Regions from separate parts of the Virgibacillus sp. L01 genome, predicted to be linked through region 1. Evidence: riboswitches for the same ligand, from Rfam matches in the RefSeq annotation. Region 1 holds a riboswitch; the other holds the start of a gene.
What was found. A riboswitch is a leader RNA that binds a small molecule or an ion and turns the genes downstream of it on or off. The one in region 1 is predicted to bind cyclic di-GMP.

Region 1 (12,545 bases):
CATGGAAAAAATAAATGATGAGTACCAAATTGTTTCGATTGATGAAGCAACCACGCAAAAGGAAGCTGAAAAATCATCTGATTTAATGGCTAAGTTACGTGCCAAAAACAAGGGGAGTAAGTTTAAGAAGAAATAAATTTTTAAAAGCCGAAATCCATTTAGGTGGGATTTCGGCTTTTAGTTTATTGATCAATAACCGAAGTGGCAAGCACCACACTACAATTCCCCGGCAATATCATAATTAGGCAATATCAGTACTTCTACTCGTCTATTTTTTGCCCGGTTTTGATCATTAGTATTAGGTAACATAGGTTTATGTTCACCAAATCCTTTTGCACTGAATGTTTTGGGGTCAAGCTTTTCATTCTCTAAAATCAGGCGCATAAAGTTAACTGCTCGCATGACACTTAAATCCCAATTCGATGAAAACTCACTAGTGCGAATTGGCCTGTCATCTGTATGACCACTGACTATTATTTGGTGTGGTGGGTCCGTGTATAGAAAGGTTGATATAGCACTTGCAATTTCCCTGCCTTCTCCTCTCACCACAGCGCTTCCTGAATCAAATGTTACATCATTGATGATCGTTATTAATAACCCTTCACCATTTAGATTGGTCCCTAACTTTTCGGATAGATTATTTTCGTTTATATATTTATTTATTCTTTGCTGGAGCATTTCCAATTTTTTTAACTCTTGTTCACTATTACTTAATTTTTCCTCTTCCTCAGGTTTTTCAGTCTCCTCTTCATCTTCTTCCACATCTTGAGGCATCTCTATTGTACTATTACTTTCTTCAAGTATCCCTTCCCCACCTGAAAACTCACTATTAAACACGCGCGAGAGCTCTTCATATTTTTTTGCATCTAACTCACTCATCGAAAACAGCACTATGAATAAGGCTAAAAGCAGAGTTAATAAATCCGCATAAGGAAGTAGCCAGGATTCACTCATATGAAGTTCATCATTCTTCTTCTTTCTGCGCATTTGATCCCTCCTGAGCTAATTTCGACAATTCTCTTGGCGATAAATAGGAACTTAGTTTATCTCGAATCAGCTGTGGAGATTCACCATTTGTGATGGATAATACACCTTCAATCATGATTTGTTTCATTAGTACCTCTTTTTTTGATTTCTCTTTAAGTTTGTTTGCGAAAGGGTGCCACAATACATAACCAGAAAATATACCAAACAGTGTTGCTATAAAAGCTGAAGAAATAGCATGTCCTAAAGCCTCCATGTCATTCAGGTCACCTAAAGCAGCAATTAGACCAACAACAGCTCCTAACACACCAAGAGTCGGAGCATATGTCCCAGCTTGCGAAAAGACTGAAACTCCTTTTTGATGTCTGTCTTCCATAGCATCAACTTTTTCTAACATAAGCTCTCTAATAAACTCAGTTGATTGCCCATCAACAGCCAACTGGATGCCTGATGATAAAAAGCTATCATCCAGTTGATCTATTTTAGCTTCAAGTGTCAGTATTCCTTCTTTTCTGGTAAGCTCTGCCCATTCAGTAAATGTATCAACCGTTTGTTTTATATCATTCTGTTTATCTTCCCTAAAAAGGATGACAAAAAGGCTCGGTACTCTTTTAATCGTTTCCATTGGAAAAGCAATACAAACAGACGCAATTGTTCCAAAAAATATAATAATAAACGCGGCGGGATTAATTAACGCTGCTGGACTAACACCTTTTAGTGTCATGCCCACCCCTAAAGCTAAAAACCCGATAATAATACCAATAATTGATGTCTTATCCATCGATATGTACCTCCTTGAAGATAGGGGAGAAACTTGATGTTCCCTACTTTTCCTATAATAAAAAATAGCCTACCAAAAGTGATAGACTTAATTAGTTTAACTACTAATCTTTTCATCCTTTTTTCGGTAACCCGGCAATCATAGTCATAAGACCTTAGACCCGTGGCTCTGCGTCCTTACCTTTCAATAAGTTTGCCATTCTCGTAGGTTATTTAATTTTTAATGTAATCTTATTAGAAGTTTCATACTAACTATATCGTTCAAAAATCCGGAAAGTTGAATACGTAGAGGAAAGAAAAAATATTTTGAAAATGTGGGTCTGCATGTGAGGATTATTTGACTAAGGGCTTAGTCGGTGTTGCTAAGTGAATCCTCATTCCGTTATTTGCCTCAAATAACGACTTTTGGCACCGGTTTCGGATCCTCATTCCGCTATTTGCCCTTTTCACCATCATTTCCCTTTCTTTTAAGACTATTAGCGGAACGAGGATTCACTTCAATCACTTTTGAGCAGTTTTTCTAGCATTTAGCGGAACGAGGATCCGCCATAATTACTTACATGGAATTTATCGGATCCTTATTCCGTTATCGCCAAGCTTTAATATAGATAAGCCTTAGTTGTACTTATGCAGTAAGAAAGTATTTATACTTTCTTACTGCATAATAAAAACACAATCCACCTCAGTAGTAGATTGTGTTTACGATGGAGCATATCGGGCTCGAACCGATGACCTCTTCGCTGCCAGCGAAGCGCTCTCCCAGCTGAGCTAATGCCCCAGTTGGACAGTCTTTATTATAGCATTTTTTTGACTGTTTTCAAGGGTGTAAAATGAAATAAGGGCTATACTTGGAATCAGTGGATTGTATATCAGCCTAATAGTAGGTTTTACTGTATCAGTAGATTGTAGAGAACTATTCTTTTTATTCAATTCCGCTATGCCCCCACAATATAAAAAAAGCCCGGAAAACCCTCCAGGCTCTTCATTGTAAACTTAACTTATAATTCCACACCCTCAGGCAAATGTAAATCATGTTCCTCAACACTGGTGATCTCGTTATTTTCATCTACAAATACCACTTTAGGCTTTAAATCTTCTATTTCCTCATCGGTCATGAGTCCTTGGCTCAAAATAATAACCAGGTCATCTGGAGAAAACAAGTTTGCAGGCGGACCGTTGAGGCAAATGCGGTTTGAACCCTCTGGAGCTGGAATGGCATAGGTCTTCCATCTTGCCGCATTTCGTATGTTTGCAATCTGCACCATTTCATAAGGCTTAATATTTGCTTCCTTCATTAACTTGCAATCAATCGTTATACTTCCAACATAATCAAGCTCAGCCTCTGTGACTGTAGCTCTATGTATCTTTCCTTTACACATTAAACGTTGCATAAAAGTGCCTCCCCTATAATAAATGAACATCTCAAGTATAGTATGACGTAAAACCAAGGATAATTACAAGTGAGCTTTTTCAAGCATAGCAGGCTTTCCCATAAAAAAAGAAATGGAACGCTACTAGAACGCTCCACACCTTACAATACTTACACATTCAACTGTTCGTTCACCTGTTCACGTAATGCTCTTTTCAGGAATTTGCCGACAGAAGTTTTGGGAATTTCCTTAATGAACATAACATCATCCGGTAACCACCATTTCGCAAATTGGGGTTCTAAAAATTCAATTATATCCTGTTTTGATAACTGTTCATCTTCTTTTAGTACAACACATGCTAATGGGCGTTCCTGCCATTTTGGGTGAGGAATCGATACAACCGCAGCTTCAAAAACAGATTCATGGGCCATTATCGCATTTTCTAAATCAACCGAAGAAATCCATTCACCACCACTCTTAATAAGATCTTTGGTTCGATCAACTATTTTAATAGATCCTTCTTCATCAATCGTAACAACATCACCCGTATATAGCCAGCCGTCTCGAAAAACATCCTTGCTTCGGTCATCATTATAGTATTCATCTGCAATCCAGGACCCGCGAATAAGCAGTTCACCCATTTCTTTTCCATCTGAATTTATTTCTCCATTTTCATTGATCGCCTTCACATCCAACCCTGGAACAACCATTCCCTGTTTTGATCGAATTTCCAGTCTGTCTTCTTCAGGTAGTTCTGTCTGATAACTTTTTAGTCGGGCAAGGGTTACAAGCGGCGTGGTTTCTGTCATACCGTATGCATGGATAAACGGAATGCCATGTTCTGATTCAAACGCTCGAATCATCCCTTTAGGAGCAGCTGCCCCACCGCATAGAACAGCGCGTAAACTTTCCATATTATAGTTTCCTTTTTCCAATTCGTTAAGCAAACCTAGCCAAATTGTTGGAACCCCTGCCGTTAGCGTTACCTTATATGACTCAATAAGCTCGGCAAGTATCTTCGGTGTCATCATCGGCCCAGGAAGAACTTGTGTCGAACCAAGCCAAGTTGCCACAAAAGGCATTCCCCAGGCATTTGCATGGAACATTGGGACCACCGGCATCAGGACATCTGATTCTGAAATTGCTGCAGTATCAGCCATACTTAGCACCATACTGTGTAAAACAATACCCCGATGTGAATACACGACACCCTTTGGCTTTCCGGTTGTAGCTGACGTATAACACATCCCTGCAGGATCTTCTTCCTCAATATCCATTGAAAATTGGTATGCTTCATCACCTTCTGAAACCAGCGCTTCATATGAATAAAGCGGTTCTATCTTACTCTCTGGCGGTTTTTCTTCATCCGACATAACAATAAAGGCTTCAACAGTTGGTAATTTATCTTTTATTTTCTCAATTAACGGTAGTAAGTCTACATCAATTAAAAGTACTTTATCCTCTGCATGATTAATAATGTATACAAGATGCTCCTCTGCCAATCGGATATTAATGGTGTGTAAAACTGCACCCATGGATGGTATCGTTAGAAAACTTGGCATTCGCCAAGCCTTTAATTGCGAATGCCTTAGTTGCACTTATGCAGTAGGAAAGTTTTATACTTTCCTATCTGCCAAAATAAGCCTCCAAATGGCGGTGGTGATTCCATGCAAATGTTCCGACTCTATCACCTTTTTGAACACCCAATTTTCCCAAGGCACTTGAGAGAGCCCTGGTACGTTTGCTGATTTCTTGATAGTTGAGCCGGTGAATCCCACCTTGGGTACGCGAGATTATTTCTTTCTTCGGAAAATACTTTTCAGCACGCTCTATTAACGAAACGAGTGTTAAAGGCGTATTCATCATTCTAAATCTCCCCCTTTAGTGGTTACTGGATCCTGTTTTTAACGATTCACGCAGTTTATATTTCATCACTTTTCCTGAGGCATTCCGCAGCAATTCATTCTCTTCAAAGAAGTCAGTAGGCATTTTATAACCTGCAAGATGCTCCCTGCAGAAATCCTTTAATTCTACATAATCAATCGTTTCCCCCTGCTTCGCCACGACAATTGCAACAACCCGCTCACCCCATGTCTCATCAGGTAATCCAACAACAGCTACTTCCAGTATTTTTGGGTGTTTATACAGCACTTGTTCAACCTCAGTTGAATACACATTTTCGCCGCCGGAAATAATCATGTCCTTTTTCCGATCTACCAGTGTTACATAGCCTTCTTCATCGATAGTGGCCAAGTCTCCTGTATAAAGCCACCCGTCGTGCAGGACTTTTTGTGTTTCTTCAGGGTTGTTGTAATAGCTTTTCATGACCATTTCACTACGGATAATAAATTCACCGACTTGCCCTGGATGAACATCTTCACCTGAGTCTGTTACGACTCTTGCTTCCGTGTTCAGCATCGCCCGGCCGCCGGCGCCAAGTTTCGTTTTATGATCTTCAGGCCAAAGCAGAACGCCACCTGGTCCGCCTTCTGTTAAACCACACATATTGAAAAATTGATCATGACCGAACATTTCCATAGATTTTTCTAAAAGTGGGACAGGCATAGGTGCTGCACCATAGCCACATCTTTTTACAGATGACAAATTATATTTTTCTTTATCCGGAACCTGTAGAAAAAAGTTATACATGGTAGGGATTCCAAAAAATAGACTAATTTGATGTTCGTCAATTGCTTTTAATGCTTGAACAGGATCAAAATTCTGATGGATTACCTGGGTGCTCCCAAGATACGTAGCAGTAATCATAAATAGATTTAACTGAGCAGAGTGGAAAAGTGGTGCAACATGGAAAAGATTGTCTTCTGTGCCAATTTTCATCATAATTGATGTGGAGAAAGCGACATGGAGGATGCGATGATGGTCAAATAAAGCCCCTTTTGGATTTCCGGTAGTACCTGACGTGTACAGGATTTCTGCATCATCCCATTCTTCCACAGTTATTTCCGGTTCAGATTCGTTAATTGTCGTTACCTCTTCCAATCTGATTTGACCGTTTGTTGTAGGGCCTGCAGAGACCTGTAATGCTACCTTTTCAGTTGAAGCTTCATTAACTAATTCAGCATATTCACCATCGAAAAAGACGATAGAAGAATCCGAATCATTTAAAATGTAGCCTACTTCTTTGGCTGTCAAACGAAAATTGACAGGAACAGCGACTGCACCAGCCTTCATAATTGCATAGAACGTTACCATGTACGTGTCGGAGTTTTTCATCATCAGTGCTATTTTATCGCCTGTTTTAACACCTCTGGAAATTAACCCATTTGCAAGTTTGTTTACTTCACGATTAAATTCAACATATGAATAAATCTTCTCCCCATAATGTATCGCCGTTTTATGTGGTGTACTTCTAGCATTTCTAACTAATGTAGTACCTATATCCATTCAAAAACCTCCTGAATTTAGTTTTTAACAATAGGCCAACCGTTTCAGCTGAAACTATCTTTCACCTTATCGCAGCACCCCCATTCCCTTCATAACTTCATCCGTATGTTCCCCAATTTTTGGCGCAGAGGAACGAATAGCACCAGGTGTTTCAGATAATTTAATCGGAACACCAATCTGCCTCACATGACCCAATGCGGAATCATTTATCTGTTGAATCATCCCACGTGAAATAATTTGCGGATCTTTAATCATCTCCTGAAAAGTTAGAACTGGTGATACACATGCGTCAATTTCTGAAAAAACTTCCATCCATTCTGATAGTGTTTTTGTTAGAATAATGCGTTGTATTTCTTGTTTTAACTGAAGCTGCTTATCTAATGGGTCATCTTGCAGGGGAATAAATTCGCTCTTGCCAATTGCTTTGCAAAACGCAGTCCAAAATTTCGGTTCCAGTGCTCCTACTGATATATAACGTCCATCGATTGTTTCATAAACTGCATAGCAAGCTTTCCCGCCATCCAGCATTTGCTCCCCTCTCTTTGGATTATTGTTTGTAGCCAAATAATCAGGTAGCAACGTTTGCATCCATGAAATCACGTTATCCAGCATCGAAATATCAATAAATTGTCCCTTTCCTGTTTTTTCTTTATTCAAAAGAGCCATTAAAATACCTGTAACAGCTGGGTAGGCACCACCGCCAATATCGGCAATTGTTGTTGCAGGAATAATTGGATTTCCATCTTTTTCGCCCATCAAATCCAGTAAACCGGCATAGCTGAGATAATTCAGATCGTGACCAGGACGGTTTGCGTATGGACCTGTCTGGCCATATCCTGTAATGGCACAATATACAAGTCCGGGATTGACTGCTTTTAATTGTTCATAGCTCAAACCAAGGCGTTCCATCACCCCCGGACGAAATGATTCAACAACAACGTCTGCATTTTTAACCATTTCCAGAAACACCTGTTTATCTTCTAGTAATTTTAAATTTAGACAGACACTCTTCTTATTCCGATTGAGTGAATGGAACATCGCACTGTTTCCAGCAATCTTCGGATAAAATGCTCTTGCATAATCACCACTATCCGGATCCTCTACTTTTATAACTTCCGCACCAAAATCTGCTAATAACATTGTACAGTACGGACCAGGCAGTAACCGGGTCAAATCAAGTACACTTGTAGACTTCAACGGCAATATGAACTCCTCCTCGCTGCTTCAAACATAATCAAAACCCTTACATTTATCCTAAACTAATACAAATACATTTGTTTGAGCAGACAATACTTCCTCTTCTTCTTGGTTATAAATTATGACTTCAATCGTTAATATCCCTCTTTTTTCATCAGAAAGCATTCGTTTATTCCCAACCTTAAATTGGCCCTTGAGTTGATCATTTGGGATTACCGGTGCCTTAAACTGCATGTCCGCACCAGCACCGCCTACACAGTCACGCCCCAGGATGTCCATTTCTATCCATTCAGCCCAGACTACCGCTAACGTTTGGAAACCTGATGCAATCAGTGACCCATATAGACTTTCTTTAGCCGCTGCTTCATCTGTATGAAAATATTGCGGATCATATTTCTGTCCGAATTCCAGAATGCTTTCTTTCGTAACTGTTACAGGATTGGTTGAATAAACATCACCAATCGATATGTCCCCAAATTTCAATATACTTCACCTCTTTAATCAGAAGGGTATTCATAACTCCATTTTTTTCGCAATAATCATTTTCATAATCTCATTGGTTCCAGCATAAATAGACGATACAGCAACATCCCGATATCTTCTGGCAATCTCATACTCTTCCATATATCCGTAACCACCATGTAGTTGAAGGCATTCTGCTGCAACTTTTTTTGATAAATCCGTTGTCCACCATTTTGCCATCGATACTTCTGTTACAATATCCTTTCCTTCCATATGGTCATCTATCAATCTATCTACAAACGTTCTGCCTATTTCAATCTCTGTCTGAATTTCAGCAAGTTTAAATTGCGTGTTTTGAAACTGGCTGATACTCTTCCCGAATGCTTTCCGCTGTTTGACATAGCTAATTGTTTGATTGAGCATCGTTTCTGCAGAAGCCATACTCTGAATGGAAACCATTAATCGTTCCTGTTGAAGCTTTTCCATTAAATAATAAAATCCTTTACCTTCCTCCCCAAGCAGATTATCACCTGGAACACGAACATTCTCAAAAATTAATTCACTTGTATCATTTGCATGCTGTCCAATTTTTTGAAGTTTTTTACCCTTCGAAAATCCTGGTGTACCATTCTCTACTACAAACAGGCTAACCCCCTTATGCGGCGGATTTGCTTTTGGATCTGTTTTACAAACCACCACTGCTATATCAGCAGAATGTCCATTTGAGATAAACGTTTTTTCACCATTGATAATGTAGTCATCACCATCTTTTATGGCTGTCGTCTGAATAGCTGCAAGATCTGACCCTGCTCCTGGTTCTGTCATGGCGATAGCAGAAACTAAATCACCTCTAATTGCACCGGGCAGCCAGCGCTGTTTCTGCTTTTCTGTACCAAATGATTCGATATATGGAATCACGATATCATTGTGAAGCCCGAACCCAACCATACCAACAATAACCCGATCAAACTCTTCAGAAATAACAACGGCATAACCAAAGTCAGCACCTAACCCCCCATATGCTTCATCAACTTGGGGACAAAGATAGCCCTGTTCTCCCGCCTTTTTCCAGAATGACCTAGGTATTTGTTTCTCTTTTTCCCATTGTTCAATAAACGGTACTGCTTCCTTCTCCAGAAATTTTCGTAAAGAGCTACGAAAAATTTCATGCTCTTCTTTTAAATAACTTCTGCTCATGAATTGCACCTCTTTTTCTATATAAAATAATTACCGTGGCTGCATCCTGATCGCGCCATCCAAGCGAATCGTTTCACCATTTAACATCGGGTTCGTAATAATACTTTGAACTAATTGCGCATACTCATCAGGTCGGCCCAACCTTGATGGAAACGGTGTCATTTTTTCCAAAGCTTCACGTGCCTTATCAGGTAGTCCGGCAAATAATGGTGTTTCAAATAGGCCTGGGGCAATAGACATTACTCTGATTCCAAGCTTGGAAAGGTCCCTTGCAATTGGCAGCGTCATCCCCACGATTCCGCCTTTTGATGCACTATATGCTGCCTGCCCCATTTGTCCTTCATAAGCAGCAACAGACGCCGTATTAATAATTACGCCTCTTTCTCCAGTATGATCAGGTCCATTGGCTGCCATCTTTTCAGAAGCTAACCGAATCATATTAAATGTACCAATTAAATTGATGCCAATCACTTTTGAAAAAGAATCTAAATCATGGGCTTCGTTATTCTTACTTAACGTTCTTTTCGCTTCACCAATCCCAGCGCAATTAACGAGAATATTAACATGTCCAAATGTTTCAACAGCATTGTTTAATGCCGATACCACACTGGATTCATCCGTGACATCAGTTTTAGCGAACATCGCCTTTTCTCCTAATTCTGCTGCAAGGTCATTGCCTTTCTCTGTCTGTAAATCCAGGATTACAGCTTTTCCGCCTTGTGAAACTATATTCCGAACGGTGGCTTCCCCTAATCCTGAAGCTCCACCGGTGACAACTGCAACACTATGATTAACTTCCATTATGAGTTCCTCCTTTAAGATCATCCTTTATCTTTAATTAAAATTTGCATCACATAATCAGCAATCAATTCGGCCATTTCGGTCTCATCTTTTTTCCCTTGGTCAGAATACCACTGTGTAACCCAGTTTATTGCTCCTAAAATAATGTTCCGGACTATCTTTACATCCATCGCCCTAAAAACATCAGCTTCAATTCCTTCTTCTATCAACCGATCAAAGCCTTTTCCGTACGCATCCCTTAATTGAAAAATCTCTTCCAACTGTGAAGGTGAAAAAATTTGCTCCGGATTAAACATCATCACAAATCCGGACCTTTCCCTGATTGCATACTCAATATGGGCCATCATGGCCTTCCTTATTTTTTTGATAACGCTTACATTTTGGTTGTTAATAGACTCCATGTTTTGGATACTTCGATTTAAAATCATGATTTGACTTTCAAATAACAAATTCTGTTTATCCTTAAAATAATAATAAACAGATCCTTTTGTCATTAATAGCTTTGCTGCAATCTCCTCCATGGTTGTCCCATGATAACCCTTTTCGGATAAAATACTCACAGCAGATTGCAAAATCTCTTCTTTTTTCTTTGCTGTTTTCTCCTCACGTAAAGACAAAAGACAGTCACTTCCTCTATGTAAATGTTACTTGTTAATTATATTCTATTGATTCATTTTTTAAATGTCAAGTCACTTTTTAGATAATTTCGAATAATCAATAAGACTGCTTCCCGTTTTTCCACACCTTTTTCCTGAACTTTATAATTCAACTTTCGCAGGGTAAAATGAACGCATAATCCTTGAGGGAATAAGAAAGGCTGAACATTCACTACTTAAGTTGACTTTGATCAACGGTACGTAATTGAAATAAACTGCGAATAATCTCTATAAACTCTCGCCCGCCGTCCGGGGTCGCTACGGGCGGATGCTTTCCGCGGGCACGACCTCAGCCTCCTCGAGAAGACCACTCTGCGGGGTCTTCGGAACGTGCTATTCCCGCTGGAGTCACCGCCCTCCGCTCACCCGGACTAGTGTAGTGCTGTCACACATTTATTATTATGGCGATTTTAACTCCAGTCAACAGCGGAGGAAATACACGTAGACTCCTGTGGGAGCTGAGGCCTAGATGAGACTTCGCAGCGACGCAGGAGCAAGGAGGCTCATTAGCCGCCCACGGAAAGCGAAGTGTATTTCCGGAGCGGCATAATAGCACTCATACTTTTAAAAAGTACTTCGCAGGTTATGACTTATTGTGCATGCAACAATTAAAACCGCTCTGAGATTATCACGATAGCTGTTTGAGCTTATTCTATAGATCTTATAAAATAACAAAACACCGCTCTCCATTTAGAGAACAGTGTCCTAGATAAGCAGTATCTTATACTATTACAAAGACCGGGAAGTGACAGGCACTAATTCATTCGCGACTGCTTTAGTTAGCTCTTTTGTAGTTTTTGGTACAAATGACTTTAGCACTGAATTTATCATCGGTCCGGTAAATCCTTTTGCGGTTATATTAAGGGAGCCAGTCATTCTTGTCACATATTCGTTTATTTCCTTTGCTTCAAAAAAACCATTTCCATCAAAGTTCTCATTCACTCCAGTTAATTGAAAAGAAACCATAGTTGGTTCTTTCCATTCCGTAATGTCCACCTGCAGACAGACAGTTTTTTGTATAATACCGACATCACCTTTAAATGTCCAGGTTGATTGGTTGGTGTTAAGTATTACATGCGTCACATACCCAGGTACTAATGGTGCCCACTTATTCATATCACTGACAAAATCCCAGATGTAATCAATCGGAATCTCAAGATCCACCTGGTGCTTCCCATATGGCATTATACTCCCCCTTTGACTGAAAATAATTGCGTATTTATTATTATATGCTCACTTCAATAATCTAGAAGAAGATTCTGTGAGACCAAAACTAATCCAAACTACTACAACGATTATATCCACCAAACTTCCACTCTACTTTCTTTCCTAACCGGAATATCGCGTCCTCATTACCATTCATGCTTACAACCTGAATAGCGATTGGCATGTTATTCTCATCAGTGCCAGCTGGAATGGTTAATGACGGCAGTCCCCAAACATTAGCATATGCAATATAAGGCATATATTGCATAAATGTTTTGCGAATGGAGAAGATTTCCTGAAACACCTTTCCATGTAAAGGTGCACCAGTATGATAAACCGGTAAAATTAATAATCGATTCATTAAATAATCGGCTACCTCCTTATCCCCCTGCTCAATAATATCTTCAATTTCCTTTATTCTGCCTGCCGTTGGTTTGAATAGTTTGGCTCCAATTAATGCCCATGACAAATACGGATGAACCTTAGT
Region 2 (12,545 bases), on a different contig from region 1:
CGAAGATGCAGGTACACTAGTGACAGGCGCATCTATAAATGCATGACCTACTTCATTCAAAAGTCTAGATTTACCACAACCTGGTGGTCCAGAAAGTAGTACATTCTTTCTTCTTTTTAACAAACCTAAAATTTCTAAGGCTTCATCTGAGTAATTAGCCATGGTTACAAAATTCACTCCCTAATTCAAAATCTACAAACCCAGAAGTGGCCATTTTTGAGCGTTTTTTAGAATTATGACAGCCCAAAATCATATCTCGTACATCTTCATGCCACTCATTTAATAATGCATTTTCGGTAGCAAAGCTAGGCCATACTTTTCCTTCTCTGTCCTGAATAAATAAAATAAATACCGTTCCTTCTTGCTCTATAGGAATTTTATCAGCCGGTAGAAATTTGTCGATATTTGCTATTCTCCCTTCATTCCCTCGCGCACTTGTAGGAGGGTGAAAATATGCATCCTTTGAAACCTCCCGGCCGTCCTCATACCAGTAAAATTTACCAGAGGCAATTCCTTTACCATCAATATGTGGGAACATTTCTTCAAATGCAGTTTTAAACTGGGAATAAGGACTAAACCGTAAATCTCTTGCTCCTCCACCTGAAGCTGTATTATTTGATCTAGCTTCAAATTTCCTCCTATCACCTGCAAGTAATTCTTTAAACACAATTCTTTTTACAGAAACTTGGGTTTGGCTCATCTTTTAACCATCCTTTACATAATATTTTACCAATAGAAATATATTAACCGTATGTCCAATTGATATTATATTACTTCTAACGTAATTAATCAATGATAATATGTATTTTTTTTGCGTTTAACGTAATTAATTGGTAATATATATAATATACTTAAAGAAAGGTTCGATGACCATGACTGTCAAACTAAGACTATCAGAGTTGTTAGGAATTCATAAAATGAGCCAAAAAGAATTAGCACAAAAAACAGGAATTAGACCTGCTACAATATCAGCTATCTATCATGAACAATTAAAAAGAATTGATATCGATCACATAAATTCTTTATGTAAAGTTTTAAATTGTGAGCCTGGGGATTTAATAGTATATATTGATGATGATAAAAATGGCGATTTTGAAACGTTTTATAATAGGTATTCAAACAAATCCAAATTAAAAAATATTGACATGAAACTTGAGAATTCTGACTATGGTGTAGTAATTAGAAGTAATAATAACACTAAACCCAATGAAGTGTCTGAAAATATTAAATACAACATAACTCGAGAATACATTGAAGACATTTTACTTGATATACTAAATGACAAAAAAAATAAGCATCATGATTAAGATCATGATGCTTATTTTTTCTATCTATCCCGGGGTATATGCAATTGCATTTAAATCCATTGCTTTATTGACACGATCATCAATTCTTCTAAAACCTCCTGTTATTTCTTCCACATTAATACTACACTGCTTGTAAACTTCAATAATGTCTAGTGATATTGGTTGATTATTTATACTCAAATATTGATACAACACTAGGTCCCGGGTGATATAAGAACCCTTTCCCCTGTTATATAAACAATTATCTCCCGGCAGTCCCGGTTGTTTTCTATCTAACAAAGGAAATTGATATAGGACAAATGCAATATCAGGTAAGTTTAATCCATAAATATTTGCTACCATTGCATCTATTTCCGCTCTTATCTCTTGCCTCTCATTAGCATAAATAACTGGTTTTATTTCATCACTCTTAATTTCTCCATTATAAAACTGAATTAATTCTTCTCTTTCTTCATCCATATATGGTGAAAGTAATGTTAATTTGGCTGAGTTTATTACCAATTTTTTACCAGAATCTGAAAATATATCTATTAACGGTAAAGGCAATTGATTCCAATGGAAAAAGTTTATTGTAGTTGACATTCTCAACCTCATTAGCCAATCAAATACAAATGAATTCGTTAAAGCAATCCATAACAAATTATGAGCTATGTCATTTGGAGTTAATCTAACTGTCGGTACTTTATTTCCAGCTACATTATATCCGGGAATCAACGCAGTTTGAACAGCTCTTTCATTGGTTTGTCCCGCTATGTCGCAATACCCTGGTCTTGCTTTATTAGCTTCAATATTTTTTTTATCAACTTCATTTTTTGGAACGTAAAAGTGTGGCAAAATTTTTTTAGAATCCCAACTTAGATCCTGCCACTTAGCTTGCCTACCTTCTCCAAATAAATACTTTTTGGCTGCAAAATCAAATTGGTTTAACATACGACCTTCATACAATGGATAATAATCGTGAAAACCTTCATTAATCGATTCTTTATGAACAAAAAGATTACTATCATTTGTCATATCTAATTCCCTATTGAATTGAATTTTCCAACCATCAGTAGAATTAATAAGTGGATGGACTTTATAAATCTTCTTAAGTAAATCTACTTCGTATTGTGATTTAATATCAGGTAACGTTTTATAGTTCGGACTTAATTGTTCGATTAAATCACTTGGGATTTTTAATAAATCATTATTTTTCAAACAATTATTGACTTCTTCTAATGACCTCAACATAAACCTACATTTAATGTCAGTTTCAGTAGTTTTAAACTTTTTAAATATTAATAATGCATACTTATACCTGCTATCTATAGGAAATATTTTATCTCTGTTTTCAACAGTGAATAACAATTGAATGTTGTTTTGATTAAACAACAGTTCACGCATTCCAGTAGTTCCCTCAGACTGTGTAAACGCGCCTGGAATTATATAACCTACGTACCCCTTTTCACATGTAAGATTATAAGCAAGTTCTAGAAAATATTTGTATAAATCTCTATCTCCACCTTGTTTTCTTCCGTTAATAACATAAGCCTGATGTTGAAATTGGGGGGAATTATTGACTGCTTTTGAGTATCTACTAACTTCCTTCTTATGGTCATTCCATAACTTCTTATAATATTCTTGAGAAAGGAGTTTTTCTTCAACGTATTTTTTTAATGCTTTTCCCTGCATACCTTTTATTGTTAGGTCATAATGTACAAAAAATTCCTTTAAATGAGCTTTTACTTTATTCCATGGTGGATTACCAATTACTCCATCAAAACCATCAGAATTTTTATACACATTTTTAAATGAAACTTGCCATATGAAAGTTTTACTATTTCTTCCCCTTTCTATTAACTTATCATCTAAGAGTTTACCTCTCAATTTTCCTACGAAAAAATCTTCATATTCTTCTTCCAAACTCCTAACTTTGTCTCCATTTAACAGTGTACCAACCAAATAGTAATTTAATAATATTAATTTTTCTTCATCATAATTATTCTTATTCAAATTCCAATCCGTAGCTAATAATGAATCTCCTTCAACAAAGTTTCTTTTTACTGAACTTATTGGAAGTTGACTGTCCCCTACTTCTAACCACAATGAGTAAATTGTTGATTTTAATGCGTTAGGATTAATATCTACCCCATATAAACAATTATTTATTATTTCTTTTTTGTAAGAATTATTATCTATGTCTTTTTTAGAAAGCTTTTTAATATGAAATAATATTCTTTTTAGAGCAGACAGTAAGAAAGAGCCAGACCCAACAGCTGGATCTATGATTTTTAAGTTCAAAATCTCTTTAATTGTTTTATTAGAACATAAAGGGTCAATTGTATTTTTTACGATAACATCAATTAATTCATCTTTAGTATAATAAGAACCTTTTTCCCTTCTATTGTTAGAAGAGCCGTTTTTATTTGCTAAAACGGTTAGGTTGCTTTTTTCCCAAGAATCTTCTACTAAAATACTCAATATATCTATTTTTAGATTTGATTCTTGCATTACTTTATTAAGTTCTTTTATATGTGAATGTAATTCTTCATCCCATTTCTCATTAGTGATATCTTGATTTCGTAAGTTTGAAACTTCCATTTTTAAATTAAATGTTATATCTGTACCTTCACATAGCTTTATTAAATTTCTTTGATTAGCTAATAATATAAACAATAAATCAGTTAGTATTGAAATTGTTTCTTCGTAAATATCACTTGTGTTTCTTTCAGGATATAATTTTTTTCTTTGATTAAACAATAAAAAGCTTAGAGCAAAGATTCTTTTCTTAATTTCTTTATAGTCTAAACTAAAAGAGGACGTTTTATGTGTAACGCCCTTGGAATCTGTCGCTTTAATACTCATTAGAAACCCCCTCTACAAGTTGTTAATTTACAACCTCAACATAATAAAGCATCTCTTTTAAATCCTTTATTTTTTCACTTTCCGGGTTATTACTTCTGAACCTTTTATAATCTACTCCCCAATATTTCGGTTCTCCTCTGGTCGATAAGATATCTAATATTTCATTATGAGATATATGACCATCTGTACTATAACTTAAGAAGATATGTCTTGCTTTAACATTAATTACCAAATCATGTAGTGCATTACTAGCTTCTCTTTTATAACAATAAGCAGAAGTTTCATCACCTTGTCTTGGTCTTTGCCCTGTTTTACCCCAGATTTTAGGATTATCGCCAATTGCAAGGGTTTCAGGAATATGATAATAAGCATTATATTGTCTCTTAGTATAAGGAGGGTCAATATAGACTATATCTGCAGTTTTTAATTTTTTCACTAGATTATTGGCATCTTCATTAAACACACTATATTTCCCATTAGAATAGAATAATGGATACCTTTTAAGTTCAATTTCCTCTAGAGCTCTATTATACCAAGACTTAAGATATGCTCCGTAGGTACCTGATATATTTGCAACTTTATTAGTCGCTAGGATTAAACTCGAGATTAATAGAGATCTTTCAATATCGTCAATAAGTTTATTCTTATACCAATAATTAATCTTTGTTCTGATTGCATCTATTTTTTTTGCATTACTATCAGTAAAATATTGCCTCGGTTGACTCAGGTGTTCGGCTGAACCTCCAGGAGCATATTCTTTATAAAATAAACCTTCTAATTCTGGTGAATCATTTAGATACTGTAATACTAAATCGTAAGGTTGTTCAAATAAAGTACTAACATTAACCTTGATATTTGGTAATAAGTTCTCAAATCGAGGTTCTTCATTCACTAATAATCCAGCCTTAGAATATATAAACGAGCTAATAAGTTTATCATTAGTTATAACATCAAACCCTAGGTTTTTTGCACCAACAGCAACTGATGTTGTTCCCGTAAACAAATCTACAAATAGTCCACTTGTTAATTTTGTTTCTTCAATCACTTTATGTAAGATGAAATCTAATAATTTTTGCTTATTTCCTATAAACCGTACAGCCATGTTGTTACCCCACTTTATATTTATCCCAATAACAAATTATAGCATAAATTTCGACATAGACTAAGAAAGTAATATTTACCACAAAGAAAAACCTCATTTACTTGTGGTACGGTTCCCCCCTATTAATCCTAAACCCCCGATAAATCTGCTCCAACAATATAAGTCTCATTACCTGATGCGGAAATGTCATTTTGGAAAATGATAAAGCGAGGTTACTTCGCTTTTGGACCTCATCACTGATACCTAGTGAACCGCCGATAACAAATGCAAGCTTACTTTTTCCGTAGGTGGCAAGCTCGTCCATTTTGGCTGCAAGTTGTTCGGAGCTTAGCATTTTGCCATTGATTTCGAGCGTTATGACATGGGTATCCTGTTTGATGTTAGCGAGAATGCGTTCGCCTTCCTTTTGTTTTACGTCGATCATTTCAGCGTCGCTCATGTTTTCAGGGGCTTTTTCATCGGCGACTTCGATGATTTGAACTTTTGCATATGTACTTAACCGCTTTAAGTATTCGTCAATGCCCTGCTTGAGGTATTTTTCCTTTAATTTTCCTACTGCGATAATCTTTATGTTCATTGAAATTCATTCCTTTATGGACTTCTTTTGTTTACATTGTATCAAAGAATGACGATACCGTATTACAGTATCGCCATTTCATTCAATTAATCAGACTTCCTCTCTTCTTCTCTTTGTTTCGTCATGAAAAGGGACAGTGGTTGTTCTGATCCAGTCATCAGTTTATAGACATATGTGGAAGTAAGATTATAACTGTTTTCAATACTTTCTGCTATATAGTTAGTTCGTTCGAAAAGAATGGATCGAAACTGATCAATTTGCCTTAACGTTTTCTCCATAAGGGCTTCTTGGTTTTCCAGTCGGTTTATTACTTGATCCTGGTTATCGTCTTGCGTGGAAATCCGCTCTGACATCTGCTTGTTAAGATCATACAGCTCACTCATGTGTGATGCGAGTGCCTGGCTTGAGCTTTCATATTTTCCTAGCTGGTCTACAATAGCCTGATTCGATTCGCCTAAGCGATTGACTTGTTCTGCAATCTCCTTATTTAATAGGCCACCGTTTTCTAAGATATCCTGCAGTTTTGCATTATTGCTATCTAACGTTTTCAACCATTGGACAGCCTGATTCTCGAAATTTTTATGCTGAAGGTTACTTTCTTTTAATACTTCCAGCTGTTTGCCAACCTCCTGCCATCTGCCTGCCTGTGTATTAGTTTGCTGGTGGTATAACGATTTTAAATCACGAAAGGAATTGGATAATGATTTATTCAGTTCTTTCTGTTCTTTTATCATCTCGGAGAAATAATCTACGCGAAAGTATCCCTGGTTCGGCTCCAGGATATCGCTGCCATTCATATAGACGTCTGGATGATCATTATTATTAATATATAATCCCATCTCTTGGTCACTTCCTTATTCATAGTATTGTATTATCCTATGCGTATTATGAAAAGACGGGACAATAATCCAGATTAAGCAAGCTTAAAATGTTCCGGCACTTTTTCATGAATTTTGCGTTAATTCACTATATATAGTATATTGTGGACAATATCTTTTATAGAATAAACTGTGTTAGTACCATCACATCATGTACGATAATGGCAAAATCATTGAAAGATGATGACGCAAAGCTATAGGGGCTAAGTTGGATTTTCCAATAAGTCAGCCAGCTTTCGAATACACTCCTTATTCCTGAAAGGGGGATGTGATTTGGATACTGAAGATGTTCTGAAGATTATTAACAATGATATTAAAATGCTTAAATCCTTGATGTATCAGGTTAAGGCGAATGGAAGTGATTTTACAGATCCATCATTAATACAAGTTAGTCAACTACTAGATGTGAAGCTCAACCAACGAAATCAACTTTTGTCGATTTAGACAAATGAACTCAATTAATCCTACCTTTATGTTTTTCTGGTACTAACACTGCCTTTCTATACTCCGTCCATTTGTGGGGTATAGCTTTTTTTGCATTTAAAGGAAAATACTCGATTATATGGTAAAATAGTAGCGTACTAATTTTATATTTTTATAGTTGGATGTGAAATGATGAGTATCGAAAATAAACCAAATATGCGGATCATAAATATGCTGTTATTTTTCATCCGTTTCTTTACCAGAAGACGTTCAAAAATAGTGATTGAACGCAATGACACCCTTCACATGAAACCGCCTTATATTATTTTATCTAACCACGTAAATAACTGGGATCCACTGATTCTAAATAGTTATGTAAATGAACCGATTTCTTTCATTGCTGCTGAACCTCTTTTTCGAAATCCTTTCTTAAAAAGAATATTAAACTATGTTGGTGCCATCCCAAAGATGAAATTCAAAAATGATACGAGCACGATTAGAGGTGTACTGAAGGCTAAGAAGCATAATAGGGTTATTGGTATTTTCCCAGAAGGAAACCGAAATTGGGACGGTGACACGGAGCCGCTTATTTACTCAACCGCTAAATTAGTTAAGCTGTTGGACATCCCTGTTATCATTACAACAATTCGCGGCGGGCATCTGACTCATCCAAGGTGGGCGGATCAACATCGCAAAGGCTTGATTTCTATCTCCTATAAAAAAGTATGGGATCAGGGAGCATTTACTAACGATTCACCTGACGTCATTAACCAGAAGCTAACCGAAGCGCTTTACCATAATGAAATGGAGTGGCAGTCTGAGATTGCAGGTGAATATCAGGGGAAAAATCTAGCAAACTACTTGGAACGCCTGTTGTTTGTTTGTCCACATTGTAGAATACCTGGACAGCTGCATTCGCACGATGACCTGTTTGAATGCCGAAGTTGTGATTATACCGTTCGTTACACATCCTTGGGAACATTTGAGCAAGTGACACCTCCCATCTATTATTCTACACCCCGTGATTGGAATAAATGGCAGCTTGAATTTTTGAAAGAGACTTTACTTGATCCGAATTGGCAGCAGAACTGGAATGAGGCAATGCAGGACCATGTTAAGCTGTTTTTATCTGAGGACAATAAACCATTCCGTCTTGTTTCTAAAGGAGATCTAGAGTGGAATAATACAACAATTACGTTTAATGGTGATAATGAGGAGCAACATGCATTTGCATTTCGGGATATGGAAGGGATTAATATTCAGTTTCATCATAAGCTGGACTTCTTTTATGAAAATCAATTTTATCGAATTGTATTTTATCAGCCCGACACCTCAGCGTACAAATGGCTAATGGCAATCAAAACCGCACAGGAATTGGAATCTAAACAATCAGATGAGGTGATATCATGAGTAACTCCTGGTCATTTGTACTCGATTTTGCTCTTTTATCTTTTTTAATTGTTATTGCCGCTGTATTAAAAGCTAGAATACCAGCCTTAAGGAAATTAATTGTACCAACGTCCATGATTGCTGGTTTCCTAGGGTTAATCGTTGGACCTGAACTACTAGGATGGATAAATTTTGATAAGGATTTACTTGGAAACCTGGTTTACCATTTAATGGCCATTGGCTTTATTGCTTTATCGTTAAAAGAACGGCAAGTGGAAAATAGTCCAGCTGTTATCAACTCAGGTCTCATGATCGTTTCAACATACCTCATCCAAGGGTTGGTCGGCTTTGGTTTATTCATGATACTTGTCCAAACATTATATCCAGACTTTTTCCCAGGTGTTGGACTATTGCTGCCACTCGGATTCGGTCAAGGACCCGGGCAAGCATATTCGATAGGTACACAGTGGGAAGAACTGGGACTTGTTGGTGGCGGGAACCTTGGTTTAACGATTGCCGGGATAGGCTTTATTTGGGCAACGGTAGTCGGGATTATCCTAATGAACCTGTTAGCCCGCAACAAAAAGTTCCAGAAAATCGAATCTGGCCCAGTCAAAACACATAAACAAATGGTAGAAAGATCAGAGCCAGATGAGATTTCATTAAGTGATGCAATCGATAAGCTAACCTATCAAATAGCATTAATCGGCTTCATTTATCTTGTTACATATTTGACTATATATGGGTTAGACAAAGTATTGACGCCACTTGGAACATTTGGAGCAACTTTTGCCCAGCTAATCATTGGATTCCACTTTTTAATCGGAAGCTTGTACGCGATGTTTTTCCGAACTGTTTTAAATCGATTAAAAAATGCAGGGCTTCAGCTTGAACATTCACCGAACAACTTTTTACTGCAGCGAATTTCCGGTTTTTCGTTCGATTACATGATAACCGCATCAATCGCTGCTATTTCGATCTATGCATTACAGGAGTATGCTGTCCCGATTCTGATATTAACTACCTTAGGCGGCTTTGTAACCATAGCGTTTTTACTTTGGATTGGACCGCGCGTGTTCCCTGAAGATAAACTACCAAACGTATTAGGATTTTACGGCATGCAAACTGGTACAATTTCAACTGGAATGGCACTATTAAAAGCAGTAGACCCAAAATTCCAATCCAATACAGCAGATAATATGGTGATGGGTAGTGCAACAGCAATAATGTTTGGGTTTCCTTTATTACTGCTCTTAAATGTGCCAATCGTTGGGTATGTTCAAAACCAGCCAATCATGTATGTCTATACACTTATTGGATTACTTGTTTATTTCCTGGCGCTTGTTGGGGCCTTGCTGTACAGGACACGAAAAACGGTATAGTTAGTTGGATGGAGCGGGTTCCGTTATTTATCACAAAGAATAAAAATGTAAGATAATCTATGAGGAGGTAAAAAATGAACTTGGATTTCGTTGAAGATTTCAATATAAAAATTGCTACGAATGAGGATAGTAGTGAAATTATTAAAATGTTAAAACAGATAGCTCTATGGATGAAAGATAATGAAATAAATCAATGGGGGTTTCTATTAGATGGTGGTGATGATGAAGAGATTAAACAAGCCATATCCAATCAAGAAACGTATATTGTTTTGAAAGATAACGATATTGTGGCTACATTTACACTTTTATCTGAACAAAGTGAATGGGACAGGCATATTTGGGGAGATGATATTTCCTCGAAATCGCTTTACTTACATAGACTTGCAATTATTCCTACATATATGAAGAACGGAATTGGCAGAAGTGTTCTGGATTGGATACAGAACAATGAAAGTGATAAAGAATATCTTAAATTAGATTGTGTTGCGGATAATATAAAATTAAATAACTTTTATAAGAATAATAAATTTGAACTTGTTGGTTTAACAGATGGACACAGTAAATATCAAAGGCGTATATAAAAAAGGATTAATAACTCTTAAACTATCGAGTGCTTTCCTTGAACAGGAAATTGAATCCGCTTGTCAACTAAAGCTGCAGAAGAGTTGAAGAGAACAGATTTTTAACTTAAATAAATTATAGAAGTTATGAGAGGAGGACGTATAATGAATGAGAAACATTTGGAAGAGCTTATTAAGATTGAAAATACTAAACGAAAATTAATAGCTTCATTGGTAGTTGGAGTTTATTTAATAGTAATTTTTTTACTATTTTTTGGTGTTATTATGTTAGCTGAAATCTAAATTCTCCAACAAGCGAGTAACTTGCCTTGAATAAAGAATTGCACTCCTTGTTCAACTATAGCTGCAGAAGAGTTGAATAGTGTAATGTTATTATGTTACATTAAATGTCGAACAATTGTTCCTATTTCGGGTGAAAGGGTGTTGTAGAATGAATGACAGTAATACTAAGTTGGTTTTTTATGGTGCTATTAGTGTAGACGGTTATCTTGCAAGAGAAGACCATTCGTTGGATTGGTTATTGGGTACAGAGGGTGAGGAAGATATAGGTTACTCGGATTTCTTTTCTACCATCGATATTGTTATAATGGGCAGAAAAACTTATGAGCAAATTATGTTTAATGTTCCTGATAATGGTTTTCCATATAAGGGTAGGGAATGTTATGTGTTTTCTCGTTCATTAACTGGTTCTGATGATAATGTTGAATACGTTAATGGTGATATTGTCAACTTTACAAAATCATTAAAAGAAAAAAGTGGGAAACGAATATGGATTGTCGGTGGTGGAGAAGTTCTTTACCCTCTTCTTCGTGAAAGGCTTGTTGATGAATTTTTTATTCAAATTGCCCCAACCATCATAGGGCGTGGTATCCCACTATTTTTACCGAGTGAGAGAGAGAATAAGTTGAAACTGTTAGGTGTAACGCATTGTAAGCAATTTGCTGAATTACACTATGAGTTAAAATAAAAAGTCAAATAGGAAATAGTCTTCAACTAACCAGCTAGTAGTAGCTCTTTTCTTAATCCATTAACGGGTGCAAGAGTTGAACAAGAAAAGTATTTACTTGATGTTTTTTATTTCTTATGAATTATCTAAATATTATGTTAAAATCAAATTATTAAGTTTTTTAACCAACTAAGCGTTTATGTTGAACTAATTCAATATTTAAGGAGGACTATTATTATGGAAGATGGTTCATTTCGCAAGGTTCTTAATTCCTATTTAGATGTTTGGAGAAATTCGTCTTTGACAGAATTGAAAGATATTATTTCCAAAGATTATAAAGCAAGAGAGATTTCAAATGGCGAATTAGTAGACTTTGGTTATGAAGAGGCGATAACTGGCTGGGAACAAGGGTTTAATTTCGCCAAACAAGAAGATAACAAATGGGATTTAAATGAAGAGGCGATAATTCCTTTACGACAAGATGAAATTATGGCAATTTTATCAGCTACACTAATAATTGATGGAAAGAAATTAGAGAATGTTAGCTTATTCTTTCAGACATTTAAAAGAAATGAAAACAATGATTGGAAATTGATAAGAAGTTACATAGAAGCCGGAGTTCCAAATGCAAATTTAAAGAAGTTACAGTTCAATTAAAGTGTGGTTTCCTTTAATAAGGAATTGCACTTCTTGTTCAACTATAGCAGCCAGGATTATTTAATAAGGTTTATAAAATTGGAGGGAGAATAATGTTTGTAAAAGTTTATCAATATCATATTGAAAATGACAAAGTGGACGAGTATTTAAGTATTCAAGAAAAAGCGTCAGAAATTTATAACAAATATTTGGATCTTAATACTATTTACCTCCAATGCAATGAGGATAGTACGAAATGGATGGAGATTTCAAAATATAAGAATGAGGAAGAGTATCAAAAAAGTATTAACTTAATTAACAAGGAGAAAGATATACAAGAACTGTTTGCAGCGTTCCAATCACTTTTAGTTAGTGAGAAAGAGATAAGTGAAGAAAACTATATAGAAATGAAAGTAATAAATAATTAGCAACTTCATCGCCTTCAAGTAAAAGGCGCGTTAGTTGAAAAGAAAATAAATT

Region 2: another riboswitch for cyclic di-GMP. It lies ahead of ACTWQM_RS12820 (Spo0E family sporulation regulatory protein-aspartic acid phosphatase); the one in region 1 lies ahead of motA (flagellar motor stator protein MotA).

Annotation. Positions count from the first base shown of each region.
Region 1 covers NZ_JBQQCP010000001.1:399,916-412,460, forward strand. The annotation lists gene ACTWQM_RS01840 (DUF3006 domain-containing protein) at 1-136, shown strand, start outside; gene motB (flagellar motor protein MotB) at 217-987, opposite strand; gene motA (flagellar motor stator protein MotA) at 965-1,765, opposite strand; cyclic di-GMP riboswitch class I at 1,888-1,972, opposite strand; tRNA gene ACTWQM_RS01855 (tRNA-Ala) at 2,470-2,542, opposite strand; gene panD (aspartate 1-decarboxylase) at 2,763-3,155, opposite strand; partial or broken gene ACTWQM_RS01865 (long-chain fatty acid--CoA ligase) at 3,305-5,000, opposite strand; gene ACTWQM_RS01870 (class I adenylate-forming enzyme family protein) at 5,016-6,539, opposite strand; gene ACTWQM_RS01875 (CaiB/BaiF CoA transferase family protein) at 6,606-7,742, opposite strand; gene ACTWQM_RS01880 (MaoC/PaaZ C-terminal domain-containing protein) at 7,794-8,219, opposite strand; gene ACTWQM_RS01885 (acyl-CoA dehydrogenase family protein) at 8,250-9,395, opposite strand; gene ACTWQM_RS01890 (3-hydroxyacyl-CoA dehydrogenase) at 9,426-10,196, opposite strand; gene ACTWQM_RS01895 (TetR/AcrR family transcriptional regulator) at 10,217-10,813, opposite strand; gene ACTWQM_RS01900 (CoxG family protein) at 11,582-12,037, opposite strand; gene ACTWQM_RS01905 (amidase family protein) at 12,126-12,545, opposite strand, start outside.
Region 2 covers NZ_JBQQCP010000006.1:150,540-163,084, reverse strand. The annotation lists gene ACTWQM_RS12855 (AAA family ATPase) at 1-162, opposite strand, end outside; gene ACTWQM_RS12850 (hypothetical protein) at 155-700, opposite strand; gene ACTWQM_RS12845 (helix-turn-helix domain-containing protein) at 867-1,307, shown strand; gene ACTWQM_RS12840 (Eco57I restriction-modification methylase domain-containing protein) at 1,332-4,151, opposite strand; gene ACTWQM_RS12835 (DNA adenine methylase) at 4,174-5,253, opposite strand; gene rlmH (23S rRNA (pseudouridine(1915)-N(3))-methyltransferase RlmH) at 5,351-5,830, opposite strand; gene ACTWQM_RS12825 (hypothetical protein) at 5,917-6,669, opposite strand; cyclic di-GMP riboswitch class I at 6,862-6,949, shown strand; gene ACTWQM_RS12820 (Spo0E family sporulation regulatory protein-aspartic acid phosphatase) at 6,982-7,152, shown strand; gene ACTWQM_RS12815 (lysophospholipid acyltransferase family protein) at 7,324-8,541, shown strand; gene ACTWQM_RS12810 (S-layer homology domain-containing protein) at 8,538-9,902, shown strand; gene ACTWQM_RS12805 (GNAT family N-acetyltransferase) at 9,977-10,483, shown strand; gene ACTWQM_RS12800 (hypothetical protein) at 10,628-10,765, shown strand; gene ACTWQM_RS12795 (dihydrofolate reductase family protein) at 10,914-11,450, shown strand; gene ACTWQM_RS12790 (flavoprotein) at 11,667-12,086, shown strand; gene ACTWQM_RS12785 (hypothetical protein) at 12,179-12,493, shown strand.